DNA from 2 places in the Streptomyces sp. NPDC058773 genome. Region 1 is predicted to be linked to the other one. Evidence: predicted binding sites of a transcription regulator. Region 1 holds the regulator's gene; the other holds the start of a gene.
The links. The regulator HrcA, encoded in region 1, represses chaperone genes, less so after heat shock. The targets are predictions, from matches to a motif close to TTNGCACTCNGNNNNNCNGAGTGCNAA.

Region 1 (7,163 bases):
CGGCGATCCGGCGATCGCCCGCGCGGTGTGGCAGGCGCGCTACCGCATCGGCCCGAACAGCACGGGGCGCGGCAGGGACCTGCCGGAGCTGCTGCCGGCGATTCTGCGCGCCGCCGACATCACGGACCCGCGCTGGGGCGCGGAGGACGGCCTCGTCACGCTGCTCCAGGACGAGGCCACCGCCATCGAGCTGCTGCCCGCGCTCACCGGCCCGTTCCCCCAGCTGGTCTCGCACACCCTGGTGCGGCTGGCCCGGTTCCTCCCGATGCCGGTCGCCATCGACGCCGGTATCGCGCTGGTCCAACTCGCCACCGGTGAAGGGCTGCTGGCGTTCGTCCGCGGTGTCGAGCAGCTCCCGGACTTCGATTTCGGGCGCCCGGAGCTGCTGGACCTGATGCGGGAGGCCGCGGCGGCCGCCGATCCGGAGGCGTTCCTGCGGGAGCGGCGGCCGGCCGGTGAGTGGACCGGCCCCGAGGCGCTGAAGGCCCTGCTGCAGGTCCGTGAAGGCAACGGACCGTGGTCGGCACCCGCGGGCCTGGACTGGGAGCTCATCCGGCGTGAGCACGCCCGGCTGCCCTTCGGGACCGGGCCGTCGGGTGGCCGCGGCCGGCGCGACGCCAACCGCCTGATACAGCTGACACGGTGGGAAGGCTGCCCGGACGACCTCCTCATGGAGTGCTTCCGCGCCGACCCCATGACCACCACCCGGGTCGCCACCGCGCTGCCCTTCGAGGCGCTGGTGGGTCCCGAGGCGGCGGCGGGCAAGGTGCCCCTCGACGACGCGCTCGGGAAGGGCATCCGTACGGGCCGGCTGCCGGTGGACCGGGTGCTGGCGGAGGTGAGGCCGGCGGCCGAGGTGCTGAGCGAGCTGCCGTACGACCACGAGCCGACCCGCAAGGCCCTCGCCGGACTGCTCGACCGGCTCGGCACGGACCCGGTCAACTGGCTGACGTGCTACGCCCGGATGGGGCGGGCCCGGGGCAGCGTCGCCGAGCTGATCGAGGACGCCGCCTCGCCCGCGTCCGGCAAGAAGCGCAACACCACCTGGCCGCGCCCCCTGGAGGCGGTGTTCCCGGCCACTCCCCCCGAGGCGTCCCGGGCCGCGTTCCTGAGCATGTTCCAGTGCGCCTCCGAGGAGGCCCAGATCGCCGTCGTACCGCACTTCGACGCGCGGGCCGTCCAGCATCTGCTGGTCCACGGCGATCCGGCGCCGGCCGTCCGGGACGCCGTGGTCGCCGCCCACGGGGTGCCCGCACTGGCCTCACAGGCCGCCACCGGCTCCCTCTCCCCCGAGAAGCTGGCCTACCTCCTCGATCTCGACGAGCCGCAGGTGGACGCCAACCTGTTCTTCCACTGTCGTCTCGACGAGGGGGAGCGGGAGCGGATGCTGGCCGGGCGGCTGCGCGGCGGCGGCACCCGTACGGTCCCCGAGGAGCTGCTCCGTGTCCTGCGGGAGACCAACCTCGGCCACTACCGCCGCCGGCTCGTCGCCGGCCTGGAATCCGGTGACCTGGGCGTGGCGCGCACCATCGCCGAGCGGCTGAACCTCCGCATACCGGCGGCCCGGCTGCGGCTGCTGGTGGCCGTGTGGGAGCGCGGCGGCCCGGACGCGGTGCGCGAGATCCTGGCGCTGGACCGGCTCCCGGTCACCCTCCGACGGCAGACCGAGAAGCTCCTCGCTCTCCCCGACGGTCTGGACCGGCTGCGCGACCGCCTGGCCGCGGAGGAGGCCCCGGAGAAACTGCTGGCGTTCCTCAACAAGGCGCCGGGCTATGGCAACAGCCAGCTGGACAAGCTCACCGGCGAGGGCGTCCCGCTGCCGTGGCCCGAGCTGATCGCGGCGCACCGGTCCGGCGCGCTGACCCCCCGGGCGGCCGAGGACCTCGCCGAGCACCCGGACAGCCCCCGCGAGCTGCTGCTGGCCCTGCTGCCGAACACCCCGGAGGGCGGCCGCTACCACTCCTCGTGGCCCCAGCTCGCCCTCCAGCACGGCACGCTCACCCCGGAGGACGTCCTGACCCACGCAGCGCCCGCACACCGGGGCCTGGCCCTCCTCCGCCGGGAGCTCAACTCCGCGGAGCGGAAGGCCGACCGGCAGGAGCTGCGCGAGCGGGCCGCCGCGCTGGCCGCCGAGCATCTGGGCACCGACCCCGAGGCCTGGGCGGTGTGTCTGCAGCTGCTGCCGACCTTCGCCGGCACCTTCACCGAGCTGTTCGAGACGGCGGCCGCGATCGTGCGGCCGCCGGCCTGAGCCACCGGAGCGTGGGCCGCGGGGCGCTCAGCTCCAGCGGCCCGTGCGCCCCAGCAGCAGCGCGGTGGCCGCGGTGCCCGCCGTGGAGGTGCGCAGCACGGTCGTCCCCAGCCGGTAGGGCTGGGCACCGGCCTCGGCGAAGGCGGTGAGCTCCTCCGGGGAGACCCCGCCTTCCGGGCCGACGACGAGCACGATCCGTCCCTGCGCGGGGAGTTCGGCCGTGGCGAGCGGGCTGCTGCCCTCCTCGTGGAGGACGGCCGCGAAGTCGGCGTCGGCGAGCAGCGCGGCCACCTGCCTGGTCGTCAGCGGGTCCGCGACCTCGGGGAAGATCAGCCGGCGGGACTGCTTGCCCGCCTCGCGGGCGGTGGCGCGCCATTTGCCCAGCGACTTGGCGGCCCGCTCGCCCTTCCACTGGGTGACGCAACGCGCCGCCGGCCAGGGCACGATGGCGTCCACGCCGGTCTCGGTCATCGTCTCGACGGCCAGCTCCCCGCGGTCGCCCTTGGGCAGCGCCTGGACGACGGTGATCGTGGGGCTGGGCGGCTCCTCGGTGCGCAGCCCGGTGACCGCGACGGTGAGCCGGTCCTTGCCCTCGACGGCGGCGACCGTGCCCTGGGCGCCAGTGCCGTGACCGTCCGTCAGAACGACCTCCTCGCCGGTCCGCAGCCGGCGCACCGACACCGCGTGCCGGCCCTCGGGGCCGTCCAGGGTCAGCGTGCCGCCGGCCCGTACGTCCGCGAGGGACTCGACGAGGAAGACCGGGGCGGTCATGCGGCACCGCCGGAGGCGGGGAGGCTCAACGCGGCGCGTGCGGCGTCCAGTTCGGCCGCCAGCACCTCCACCAGCTGCCGGGCGGGCAGCTCCCGCGCCAGCCGGTGCCCCTGGCCCGCCCACAGGTTCATGCCCTGGGCGTCGCCCGCCTTGGCCGCGGCCTTGCGGACGGTGGAGGTGAGGTAGTGGACAGCCGGGTAGGCGGCCGGGGCGTACGGGCCGTGCTCGCGCATGAAGCGGTTCACCAGCCCGCGGGCCGGCCGTCCGGAGAACGCCCGGGTCAACTCCGTATGGGTGAACAGGGGGTTGGTCAGTGCCTGCTTGTGCAGCGGGTTGGCGCCCGACTCCGGGGTGGCGAGGAAGGCGGTGCCCAGCTGCGCCATGCTCGCCCCGGCGGCCAGCACCGCCGCGATCTGCGCACCGCGCATCAGCCCGCCCGCGGCGATCAGCGGGATCTGTACGGCCTCCCGGATCTGGCCGAGCGCCGCCAGCAGCCCCAGCCCGGCCCCGGTCCCGTCCGCGTGCGGATCGTCCCGGTGGGTGCCCTGGTGGCCGCCGGCCTCAACACCCTGCACACACACCGCGTCCGCGCCCGACCACTGCGCGGCCTGCGCCTCGGCGGCGGTGGTGACCGTGACGACGGTGTACGTACCGACCTTGGCGAACGCGTCGAGGACGGCGCGCGAGGGGCAGCCGAAGGTGAAGGACACCACCGGCACCGGGTCCTCGCGCAGTATCGCGAGCTTGGCCTCGTAGCCGTCGTCGATCGGCCCGTCGGTGTCGCCGAGATCGGTCTCGTACCAGGTGACCTCGCCGGCCAGCTGCTCGCGGTAGACCTCGACGACGGAGGCGTCGGACAGCGAGGGCTGCGGCATGAAGAGGTTGACGCCGAAGGGGCGGTCGGTCAGCGACCGCAGCTGTTTGATCTCCTGGTACATCCCGTCGGCGGTTTTGTAGCCGGCGGCGAGGAAGCCGAGACCGCCGGCGCCGCAGACGGCAGCGGCCAGCTCGGGTCCGGAGCCGCCTCCCGCCATCGGGGCCTGCACGATCGGGTAGCGGCAGAGATCGGTCAGCGCGGTGGGCATGAGCACATCGTGTCACGCCCACCGCTGCGCCCCGAACCGGGGCGACGGCTTCCGCGCAGGCCCGGGGCGGTTTCGCGGACCCCGGGCGGACCTGGGCTAGCGCCCGTTGAACGCATCCTTCAGACGCGAGAACAACCCCTGCTGGCCGGGCTGGAACTGCCCCGTGGGCCGCTCCTCCCCGCGCAGCTTGGCCAGCCGCCGCAGCGCCTCCTCCTGCTCGGGGTCGAGCTTGGTGGGCGTCTGCACCTCGACATGGACGATGAGGTCGCCCCGGCCGCCGCCGCGCAGATGGGTCACCCCGCGCTGGTGCAGCGGGATCGACTGGCCGGACTGGGTACCGGGCCGCACGTCGATCTCCTCCACCCCGTCCAGCGTCTCCAGCGGACACTTGGTGCCCAGCGCCGCCGCCGTCATCGGGATGGTGACCGTGCAGTGCAGATCGTCGCCGCGCCGCTGGAAGACCGGGTGCGGCAGCTCGTGGATCTCCACGTAGAGGTCACCGGCGGGGCCGCCGCCGGGGCCGACCTCGCCCTCGCCCGCGAGCTGGATGCGGGTGCCGTTGTCGACACCTGCGGGGATCTTGACGGTCAGGGTGCGGCGGGAGCGGATGCGTCCGTCGCCCGCGCACTCGTGGCACGGTGTCGGGACGACCGTGCCGAAGCCCTGGCACTGGGGGCACGGCCGTGAGGTCATGACCTGGCCGAGGAACGAACGGGTGACCTGCGAGACCTCACCGCGGCCGCGGCACATGTCACAGGTCTGCGCCGAGGTGCCCGGCGCCGCGCCCTCGCCGCTGCATGTCGTGCAGACGACGGCGGTGTCGACCTGGATGTCCTTGGTCGTGCCGAAGGCCGCTTCGGTCAGCTCGACATCGAGCCGGATCATGGCGTCCTGGCCGCGGCGGGTGCGCGAGCGCGGTCCGCGCTGCGACGCGGTGCCGAAGAACGCGTCCATGATGTCGGAGAAGTTGCCGAAGCCGGCACCGAAGCCGCCCGCGCCCTGGCCGCCGCCCGCCTGCGAGAGCGGGTCCCCGCCGAGGTCGTAGACCTGCTTCTTCTGCGGATCCGACAGGACCTCGTAAGCGGCGTTGATCTCCTTGAACCGCTCCTGGGTCTTCGGGTCGGGGTTCACGTCCGGGTGCAGCTCACGCGCCAGCCGACGGAAGGCCTTCTTGATCTGGTCCTGCGAGGCGTCGCGTCCGATGCCGAGGACCGAGTAGTAATCCGTGGCCACTTACGACTCCGCGAGGATTTGTCCGACGTAACGTGCCACTGCGCGTACCGCTCCCATCGTTCCGGGGTAGTCCATGCGGGTCGGTCCGACCACGCCGAGTTTGGCGACTGCCTCGTCGCCCGAACCGTAGCCGACCGTGACGACCGATGTGGACGCCAGGCCTTCATGGGCATTCTCATGCCCGATTCGTACGGTCATGCCCGAGTCCTTGGCCTCCCCGAGCAGCTTGAGCATCACCACATGCTCCTCAAGGGCCTCCAGCACCGGCCGGATGGTCAGCGGGAAATCGTGTCCGAAGCGCGTGAGATTGGCGGTGCCGCCGATCATCAGCCGCTCTTCGGTCTCCTCCACCAGAGTTTCCAGCAACACCGAGAGCACTGTCGAGACCGTGCCCCGGTCGTCCTGCTCGAAGGACTCCGGGAGATCCTGCACCAACTGCGGCACATCCGCGAACCGGCGCCCCACGACCCGGCTGTTGAGCCGGGCCCGCAGGTCCGCCAGGGAGGTCTCGCCGAACGGCACCTGGCAGTCGATCAGTCGCTGCTCGACCCGCCCGGTGTCCGTGATCAGCACCAGCATCAGCCGGGCCGGGGCCAGCGCCAGCAGCTCGACGTGCCGGACCGTGGACCGGGTCAGGGACGGGTACTGCACGACCGCGACCTGCCGGGTCAGCTGCGCCAGCAGCCGCACCGTGCGGCCCACCACGTCGTCGAGGTCGACGGCGCCGTCCAGGAAGTTCTGGATCGCGCGCCGCTCCGGACTGGACAGCGGCTTCACACCGGCCAGCTTGTCGACGAACAGGCGGTAGCCCTTGTCGGTGGGGATGCGCCCGGCGCTGGTGTGCGGCTGGGCGATGAAGCCCTCGTCCTCCAGGACCGCCATGTCGTTGCGGACCGTGGCCGGGGAGACGCCGAGCCGATGGCGTTCGGTGAGGGCCTTGGAGCCGACCGGCTCCTCCGTCCCGACATAGTCCTGGACGATGGCGCGCAGCACTTCGAGCCTGCGTTCACTGAGCATCCCGCGCACCTCCAGTCCGGCCGTCCGCCGTCTCGACTCTCCTGGCACTCACACGGGCCGAGTGCCAGACCTTGAGCCAGTGTACGGCCGAGTAGCACGGACCCGGCAAGGGCTGCCGTACACAGCACCCGCCCGATGACCGTGTTCGGGCGATCTGTCGGGCAACGCTATCGCGATGGCGCTAGCGTCTCGGTATGCACACTTCTTGGGAAGAGGCCGGCTGGGAACAGCTCGGTGACGGTGTCGCCAGACGCCGGATGCCGGGCTGGGACGAGACCATCGGCGTGATCGCGGGGACCACCGGCGTCATGATCGTCGACACCGGCGCGACCCTGCGCGACGGCGCGGACCTCCGGCGTGCGATCCGCGGCGTGCTCGGCCGGAACGTGACGCATGTCGCGCTCACCCACCCGCATTTCGATCATGTCCTGGGCACGGCCGCCTTCGCGGGCGTCCAGGTCTTCGGCGCGGCCGGACTGGGCGAGCTGCTGCGCCGCGGCAAGGACGAACTGCGGCACGACGCGATGCGGCACGGCGTCGGCCGGGACGCCGCCGCCGAGGCCGCCGATCTGCTGGTCGCCCCGCACCATCACGTGCACGACCAGCTGACCGTGGAACTCGGCGACCGGCCGGTGCTGCTCGCCAATGTCGGCCCCGGTCACACCGCCCACGACCTGGCGGTCCTGGTCCCGGGCCGGGGCGGCTTCCCCGAGATCGTCTTCTGCGGCGACCTGGTCGAGGAGTCCGGCGAGCCGCAGGCCGGCCCGGACGCGCTGCCGCTGCGCTGGCCCGGCGCGCTGGACCGG
Region 2 (7,163 bases), on a different contig from region 1:
CGGCCGGCCCGCCGTGGGCTGCGCCCTTGCCTTCTTCCCACGTCTTCGGCCGGCCCGCCGTGGTTGTTGCTCGCCGTTGCGCCTGCGGCGGGCCAGGTGGTTTGTGGGTGCGGTGACGGGCCTCCGGGGCAGGGTGTCCGGACCCGGCCCGCCGCAGGCGCAACGGCGAGCAAGCCAAAAACGCAGGCCGAGGCAGAGCGCAGCGAGACGGCGGGGGCACCGCGAAGCGGGCCACAAACGGCGCGCAACAACCACGGCGGGTATGACAAAACGTGGGAAGAACTACACCGGCTCACGCCGCCGCTGCGCGTGGTCGCTGATGCGCAGCAAGAGCGCCACCATGACCCAGTTCGCGACCAGCGAGGAGCCTCCCTTGGCGAGGAACGGGAGCGCCTTGCCCGTGAGGGGGATCAGCCCCGTCACGCCGCCGGAGACGACGAAGACCTGCAGCAGCAGCGCCCCGGAAAGCCCGGCGGCGAGCAGCTTGCTGAAGGGGTCGCGGGCGCTCAGCCCGACCCGCAGGCCGCGCTGGGCCAGCAGGACGTACAGCATGATCACGGCCATCACCCCGGCCAGGCCCAACTCCTCGCCGACGGTGGTGAGGATGAAGTCGCTGTTGCCGGCGAAGCCGATCTGCTCGGGGTGGCCCTGGCCCAGGCCGGTGCCGGTGATGCCGCCGCTGCCGAAGCTGAGCAGCGCCTGGGCGAGCTGGTCGGACATGTGCTCCGCCTGGCCCTGTTTCGTGAACGCCCGCATGGGGTCCAGCCAGGCGGTGACCCGGCCGTGGACATGCGGTTCGAGGGAGCCGACGACGGCCGCGCCCACCACGGCCATCAGCAGACCGCACACCACCCAACTGGTGCGGTCGGTGGCCGTGTAGAGCATGACCACGAAGACCCCGAAGAAGATCAGCGAGGTGCCCAGGTCCCGTTCGAAGATCAGCACCAGCAGGCTGATCGCCCAGATCGTGAAGATCGGGGCGAGTTGCTTTCCGGGGGGCAGCTGCATGCCCAGGACGCGGCGGCCGGCCAGCGCCAGCGCATCGCGGTTGACGGTGAGATAGCCCGCGAAGAACACCGAGATCATGATCTTCACGAACTCGCCGGGCTGGAGCGACAGCGGCCCCAGCAGGATCCAGCGCTTGGCGCCGTACATGTCGGCACCGAAGAAGGCCGGCGCCATCAGCAGCACCAGCGCGATCACCATCGTCAGATAGATGTAGCGCTGCAGGATGCGGTGGTCGCGCAGCACCAGCAGGATGACGAGGCAGACCGCCACCCCGATCGCGGTCCACACCAGCTGGCCGTTGGCCGCCGCGGCGATCTTCGGTCGTGAGGTGTGCGCGTAGGTGAGGTCCAGGCGGTGCAGCAGCACCAGGCCGATGCCGGTCAGCAGGTTCGCCAGCGGCAGGATCAGCGGGTCGGCGCGGGGCGCGTAGCGGCGCAGGACCAGGTGCGGGACCAGCGCCATGAGGACCATGCCGGCGGCGAAGCCGGCCAGTCCGAGGGTCAGCCGGCCCTCCATCGACAGGCCGGTGTAGGCGTAGCCGAAGACCGAGATCAGCGCGACGAGGGCGAGCAGCCAGGCCTCGGTCCTGCGCCGGTCCGGTGCCTGGGCCAGCGCCTCGAAGGTCATGGTGCGTTCGACATCGCTCTCCGGCACCCTGGCCCGCCGGGGAACTCTGATCGGTGCACGCACGGGTTTTCCTCCGCCATCGGTGGTCGGGGCCGCCGGCCGGTCGGGCGCGGGCCCGGTTCGTCGACCCGGCAGTCGGGGAGGTAGACGTGGCAGCCGGTGGCCTGGTTGCGAGGGCAGGGGGAGGTGTGTCCGATATGACGGGAAGCCGCCTCACGGCTGTCTCGTAACCCGCCCCGTCTCATGACCCGCCCCGCCCCCGCTGTGAATGACCATGATCGCCGAATCCGGGCGGCCGGGGAACCGCGCTTCCCCGCGGCCGGTCGGCCGGTGTCGGGGGAAGCCACCCGCCGCGCTGGCACTCCGCTTGACCGAGTGCTAACCGCGTCATAGTCTCAGCGTTGGCACTCTCCAGTGGGGAGTGCCAGACACAGCGACGGGCAGGTCCGGCACCCGCGACGACGGATCCACCTGGTCGCCACCTCAGACAGTTAACCCCGTGAGATCTCCGAAGGGGGAGGTCGGATCGTGACGACCACCAGCTCCAAGGTTGCCATCAAGCCGCTTGAGGACCGCATCGTGGTCCAGCCGCTCGACGCCGAGCAGACCACGGCCTCCGGCCTGGTCATTCCGGACACCGCCAAGGAGAAGCCCCAGGAGGGCGTCGTCCTGGCCGTGGGCCCGGGCCGGGTCGAGGACGGCAAGCGCGTCGAGCTCGACGTGAAGGTCGGCGACGTCGTGCTCTACAGCAAGTACGGCGGCACCGAGGTGAAGTACAACAACGAGGACTACCTCGTTCTCTCGGCCCGCGACGTGCTCGCGATCGTCGAGAAGTAAGTCACCCAGTTTTGCCGTGATCTGCGCCCCTGGTTCCCGCGTCTAAACAACCCGGGGCAGGGGCGCAGTTCGTTTGAGCGACAGCGGTCCCCACGTCGTGGCCGAGGATCGCATTGAGAGGACTTGAAGCAACCCATGGCGAAGATCCTGAAGTTCGACGAGGACGCCCGTCGCGCCCTTGAGCGCGGCGTCAACAAGCTTGCCGACACCGTCAAGGTGACCATCGGTCCCAAGGGCCGCAACGTCGTCATCGACAAGAAGTTCGGCGCGCCGACGATCACCAACGACGGTGTCACCATCGCCCGTGAGGTCGAGGTCGACGACCCGTACGAGAACCTCGGCGCCCAGCTCGTCAAGGAGGTGGCGACCAAGACCAACGACATCGCGGGTGACGGCACCACCACCGCCACCGTGCTGGCCCAGGCGCTGGTCCGCGAGGGTCTGCGCAACGTCGCCGCCGGCGCCTCCCCGGCCGCCCTGAAGAAGGGCATCGACGCCGCGGTCAAGGCCGTGTCCGACGAGCTGCTGGCGACCGCCCGCCCGATCGACGACAAGTCCGACATCGCCGCCGTGGCCGGCCTGTCCGCGCAGGACAAGCAGGTCGGCGAGCTGATCGCCGAGGCGATGGACAAGGTCGGCAAGGACGGCGTCATCACCGTCGAGGAGTCCAACACCTTCGGCCTGGAGCTGGACTTCACCGAGGGCATGGCCTTCGACAAGGGCTACCTCTCGCCGTACATGGTCACCGACCAGGAGCGTATGGAGGCCGTCCTCGAGGACCCGTACATCCTGATCCACCAGGGCAAGATCTCCTCGATCCAGGACCTGCTGCCGCTGCTGGAGAAGGTCATCCAGGCCGGTGCCTCCAAGCCGCTGCTGATCATCGCCGAGGACGTCGAGGGCGAGGCCCTGTCGACCCTGGTCGTCAACAAGATCCGTGGCACCTTCAACGCCGTGGCCGTCAAGGCCCCCGGCTTCGGTGACCGCCGCAAGGCGATGCTCGGCGACATGGCCACCCTCACCGGTGCCACCGTCATCGCCGAGGAGGTCGGCCTCAAGCTCGACCAGGCCGGTCTGGACGTGCTCGGCACCGCCCGCCGGGTGACCGTCACCAAGGACGACACCACCATCGTCGACGGTGGCGGCAAGGCCGAGGACGTCACCGGCCGCGTGGCCCAGATCAAGGCCGAGATCGAGACCACCGACTCGGACTGGGACCGCGAGAAGCTCCAGGAGCGCCTCGCCAAGCTCGCCGGTGGCGTTTGCGTCATCCGCGTGGGTGCGGCCACCGAGGTCGAGCTCAAGGAGAAGAAGCACCGTCTGGAGGACGCCATCTCCGCGACCCGCGCCGCGGTCGAGGAGGGCATCGTCTCCGGTGGTGGCTCCGCGCTGGTGCACGCCGGCAAGGTGCTGGAGGGCTCCCTCGGCAAGGAGGGCGACGAGGCCACCGGTGTCGCCGTCGTCCGCCGCGCCGTCGTCGAGCCGCTGCGCTGGATCGCGGAGAACGCGGGCCTGGAGGGCTACGTCATCACCGCCAAGGTCGCCGAGCAGGACAAGGGCAACGGCTTCAACGCCGCCACCGGCGAGTACGGCGACCTGGTCAAGGCCGGCGTCATCGACCCGGTCAAGGTCACCCGTTCCGCCCTGGAGAACGCCGCGTCGATCGCCTCGCTGCTGCTCACGACCGAGACCCTGGTCGTCGAGAAGCCCGCTGAGGAGGACGCGGCCGAGGCCGGTCACGGCCACGGCCACGCGCACTGACGCGAGCCGCGCGACGGACCCGGTCCGTCGTCTCCGCCGGCGCACCGCGTCGGCCCGCTGCACCTGAGACCCGGGTCCCGCTTCGGCGGGGGCCGGGTCTCCGGCTTTTCCTGCCGGGCGCGGGAGTGCGGCACACCCGTACCGGCGCCGGACTCGCCGCTGCCGGGGCGCGGTTCACGCCGAGTGGTGCAGCTCCTCGCGGCGTACGGGGGAGCGGAACGGGCGGCCCCGGCCGTAGCGTTCGAGTTCGTCCAGGGCGTGGTCGGCCAGGCGGTGCAGCTCGGTGCCCAGCGAGCCCGCCACATGCGGGGTCAGCAGCACGTTCGGCAGGTCGTACAACGGCGAGCCGGGCGGCGGGAGTTCGGGCTCGGTGACGTCGAGGACGGCGTGCAGCCGGCCGGTGACCAGCTCGGGGAGCAGCGCCGCCGGGTCGACCAGCGAGCCGCGGGCGGTGTTGATCAGGGTCGCGCCGTCGGGCATCAGCGCCAGCCGCCGGGCGTCGAGCAGATGGCGGGTGGCGGGCAGCTGCGGGGCGTGCACGGTGACGAGGTCGCTGTCGGCGCAGAGGGCGTCGAGCGGCACCGGGACCGCGCCGAGCCGGGTCGCCTCGGCGCGGTCCACGTACGGGTCGTACAGCAGGACCCGCAGGTCGAACGGGTGCAGCAGCTCGATGACGCGGCGGCCGGTGCGGGAGGCGCCGATGACGCCGACGGTGCGGCGGTAGTTGCCGGCACCGTCGAGTTCGGCCGGCCAGTCGTGGGGCGCGCGCAGGCCGCGGTAGCGGTGGGCGGCGTGCAGCACGCGCTTGTTGGCGAAGAGGATCGCGGCGAGGGTGAATTCGGCGACCGGGAGGGCGTTGGCGCCGGCGGCCGAGGTGACGGCGATCCCGCGGTCCCAGCAGGCGTCGGTGAGGTGGTGCTTGACCGATCCGGCGGCGTGAACGACGGCCCGCAGCCGGGGGGCGGCGGCCAGTACCCGCTCGGTGAGCGGCGGGGCGCCCCAGCAGGTGAGCAGCACCTCGGCCCCGGCGAGGGCGGCGGCGATCCCGGGGGCGGGGTCGGCCAGGTCGTGGGCGACGAGGTGCGGATCGGTACGGGCGAGGGCCACGAGGCGGGTGCGGTGGCGGGCGCCGAGGAGCCGGTCCGCGATGCCCGGCCCCATCGCCAGCAACAGGGCGGGCCGGACCGGCGGCGGGTCCGCGGGCCCCGGGGGACTGCCAGAGGTGGGGTGCATGATGCGGAACGGCCCTCCTTCGCGGTTGCCGGCCCGGCGCCCGCCGGCCGGCAGGGTTGCCCGTTGTGGTGCGTCCCGTGCCGTGGTGGCGCGTCCCGTGCGTGCGCCGGGACGGCCCGTGGGGTGCGTCGCCCGTCCCCGCACCCCATCGGCCCGCCCCGGTGAGCACACCGTCACGGCTCTCGCGTCACCACGGCCATGGCACCACCACGGGCCCGCCCCCGGCAACGGGGCGGGTGACCCGGCGTCAGCGTGGCCCGTATTTACGGCCGGTACGGGACGTCACACCGCCCAGCACCCCGCGGGGCGTCAGCTTCACGGCGCCCATGAGCGCCTTGTACCGCGGGTCGGGAACGGACAGCGACTTGCCCCGCGTCAGGTCCTTCATCGCGGCGTCCACCAGCTTGTCCGCGTCCAGCCACATCCACCCGGGGATGTTGTCCGTGCCCATTCCGGCGCGCTGGTGGAACTCGGTCCGTACGAACCCCGGGCACAGCGCCATCAACCGCACGCCGCTCCCCGCCAGATCGCGCGCCGCGCCCTGGGTGAACTGCACGACCCACGCCTTGCTCGCGCCGTATGTGCCCCGCGGGACGAACGCCGCCACCGAGGCCACATTGACCACCGCGCCCCGGCGCCGGTCCCGCATCCCGCGCACCCCGGCCGTGGTCAGCCGCAGCACCGCCTCGCAGTGCACCTTGAGCATCGCCAGCTCGTCGGCCATGGAGACTTCGAGGTACTCGCCCTTGTTGCCGAAGCCGGCGTTGTTCACCAGCAGGTCCACCGGGTGCTTCGGGTCCGAGAGCCGGGCCTCGACGGCCGCGATGCCGTCCTCGGTGGCCAGATCGGCGCTCAGCACCTCCGCCTCGATGCCGTGCCGGTCGTGCAACTCGGTGGCCTGCTCGTGCAGTCGCTTCTCGTCGCGGGCCACCAGCACCACGCTGTGGCCGTCGCTCGCGAGCCGCCGGGCGAACGCCGCCCCGATGCCCGCCGTCGCTCCCGTGATCAATGCAGTCGTCATACGGGCACGCTATCCGCCCGGGGCACACCGCCCGCGTCCCAACCCCCGGTGACGCGGCCGCCCGCGGAAGACGGCCGTCTGGCACTCCGGCAACCGGACCGCAGGGCCCACCGGCCCCGCTGCCCGCACCACCCGTCGCCACCCGGCCACCGCGGGGCCGCCCCGCCCGGCCCCGGCGCCGGCCCGCAACGCCCCCGGCTCAACTCCCCTGTCGCGCCACGTACTTCAGCGCCTTGCGCCGTGCCTCCGTGTGGAGGGCCTCGCCCGTCTCCAGCAGCCGGGGCATCAGCTCCCGTCGGAGGGTCAGGGCCTGGAACGTCAGCCCGATCGTCACCTGGTGACCGGGGCGGTACACCACGTCGACGGCGTCCCCCGCGCGGATCTCGCCCGGCTCGATCACCCGTAGATACGCGCCGGGCACCGCGGCCTGGGTGAACCGCTTGATCCAGCCGCGCTCGCCGATCCACCCGTTGAACGTACGGCAGGGGGTACGCGGTCCGGTGACCTCCAGCAGCAGCCGCGGGCCGACCCGCCAGCGTTCGCCGATGAGGGCGCCGGTGACCTCGACGCCCGATGTGGTGAGGTTCTCTCCGAAGCACCCGTTGGGCAGCTCACGGCCCAGCTCCCGCTGCCACTCGTCCAGGTCCTCGCGCGCGTAGGCGTAGACGGCCTGGTC

Region 2: the regulator HrcA is predicted to act here: its motif matches at 1,991-2,017, upstream of groES (co-chaperone GroES).

The regions. Positions count from the first base shown of each region.
Region 1 covers NZ_JBHYPE010000013.1:7,046-14,208, reverse strand. Annotated here, with positions in the region: gene ACFW5B_RS14145 (hypothetical protein) at 1-2,251, shown strand, start outside; gene ACFW5B_RS14140 (16S rRNA (uracil(1498)-N(3))-methyltransferase) at 2,279-3,022, opposite strand; gene ACFW5B_RS14135 (nitronate monooxygenase) at 3,019-4,107, opposite strand; gene dnaJ (molecular chaperone DnaJ) at 4,204-5,340, opposite strand; gene hrcA (heat-inducible transcriptional repressor HrcA) at 5,341-6,357, opposite strand; gene ACFW5B_RS14120 (MBL fold metallo-hydrolase) at 6,552-7,163, shown strand, end outside.
Region 2 covers NZ_JBHYPE010000005.1:21,332-28,494, reverse strand. Annotated here, with positions in the region: gene ACFW5B_RS06200 (FtsW/RodA/SpoVE family cell cycle protein) at 283-1,635, opposite strand; gene groES (co-chaperone GroES) at 2,164-2,472, shown strand; gene groL (chaperonin GroEL) at 2,608-4,233, shown strand; gene ACFW5B_RS06185 (hydroxyacid dehydrogenase) at 4,408-5,466, opposite strand; gene ACFW5B_RS06180 (SDR family NAD(P)-dependent oxidoreductase) at 5,714-6,487, opposite strand; gene ACFW5B_RS06175 (MOSC domain-containing protein) at 6,687-7,163, opposite strand, start outside.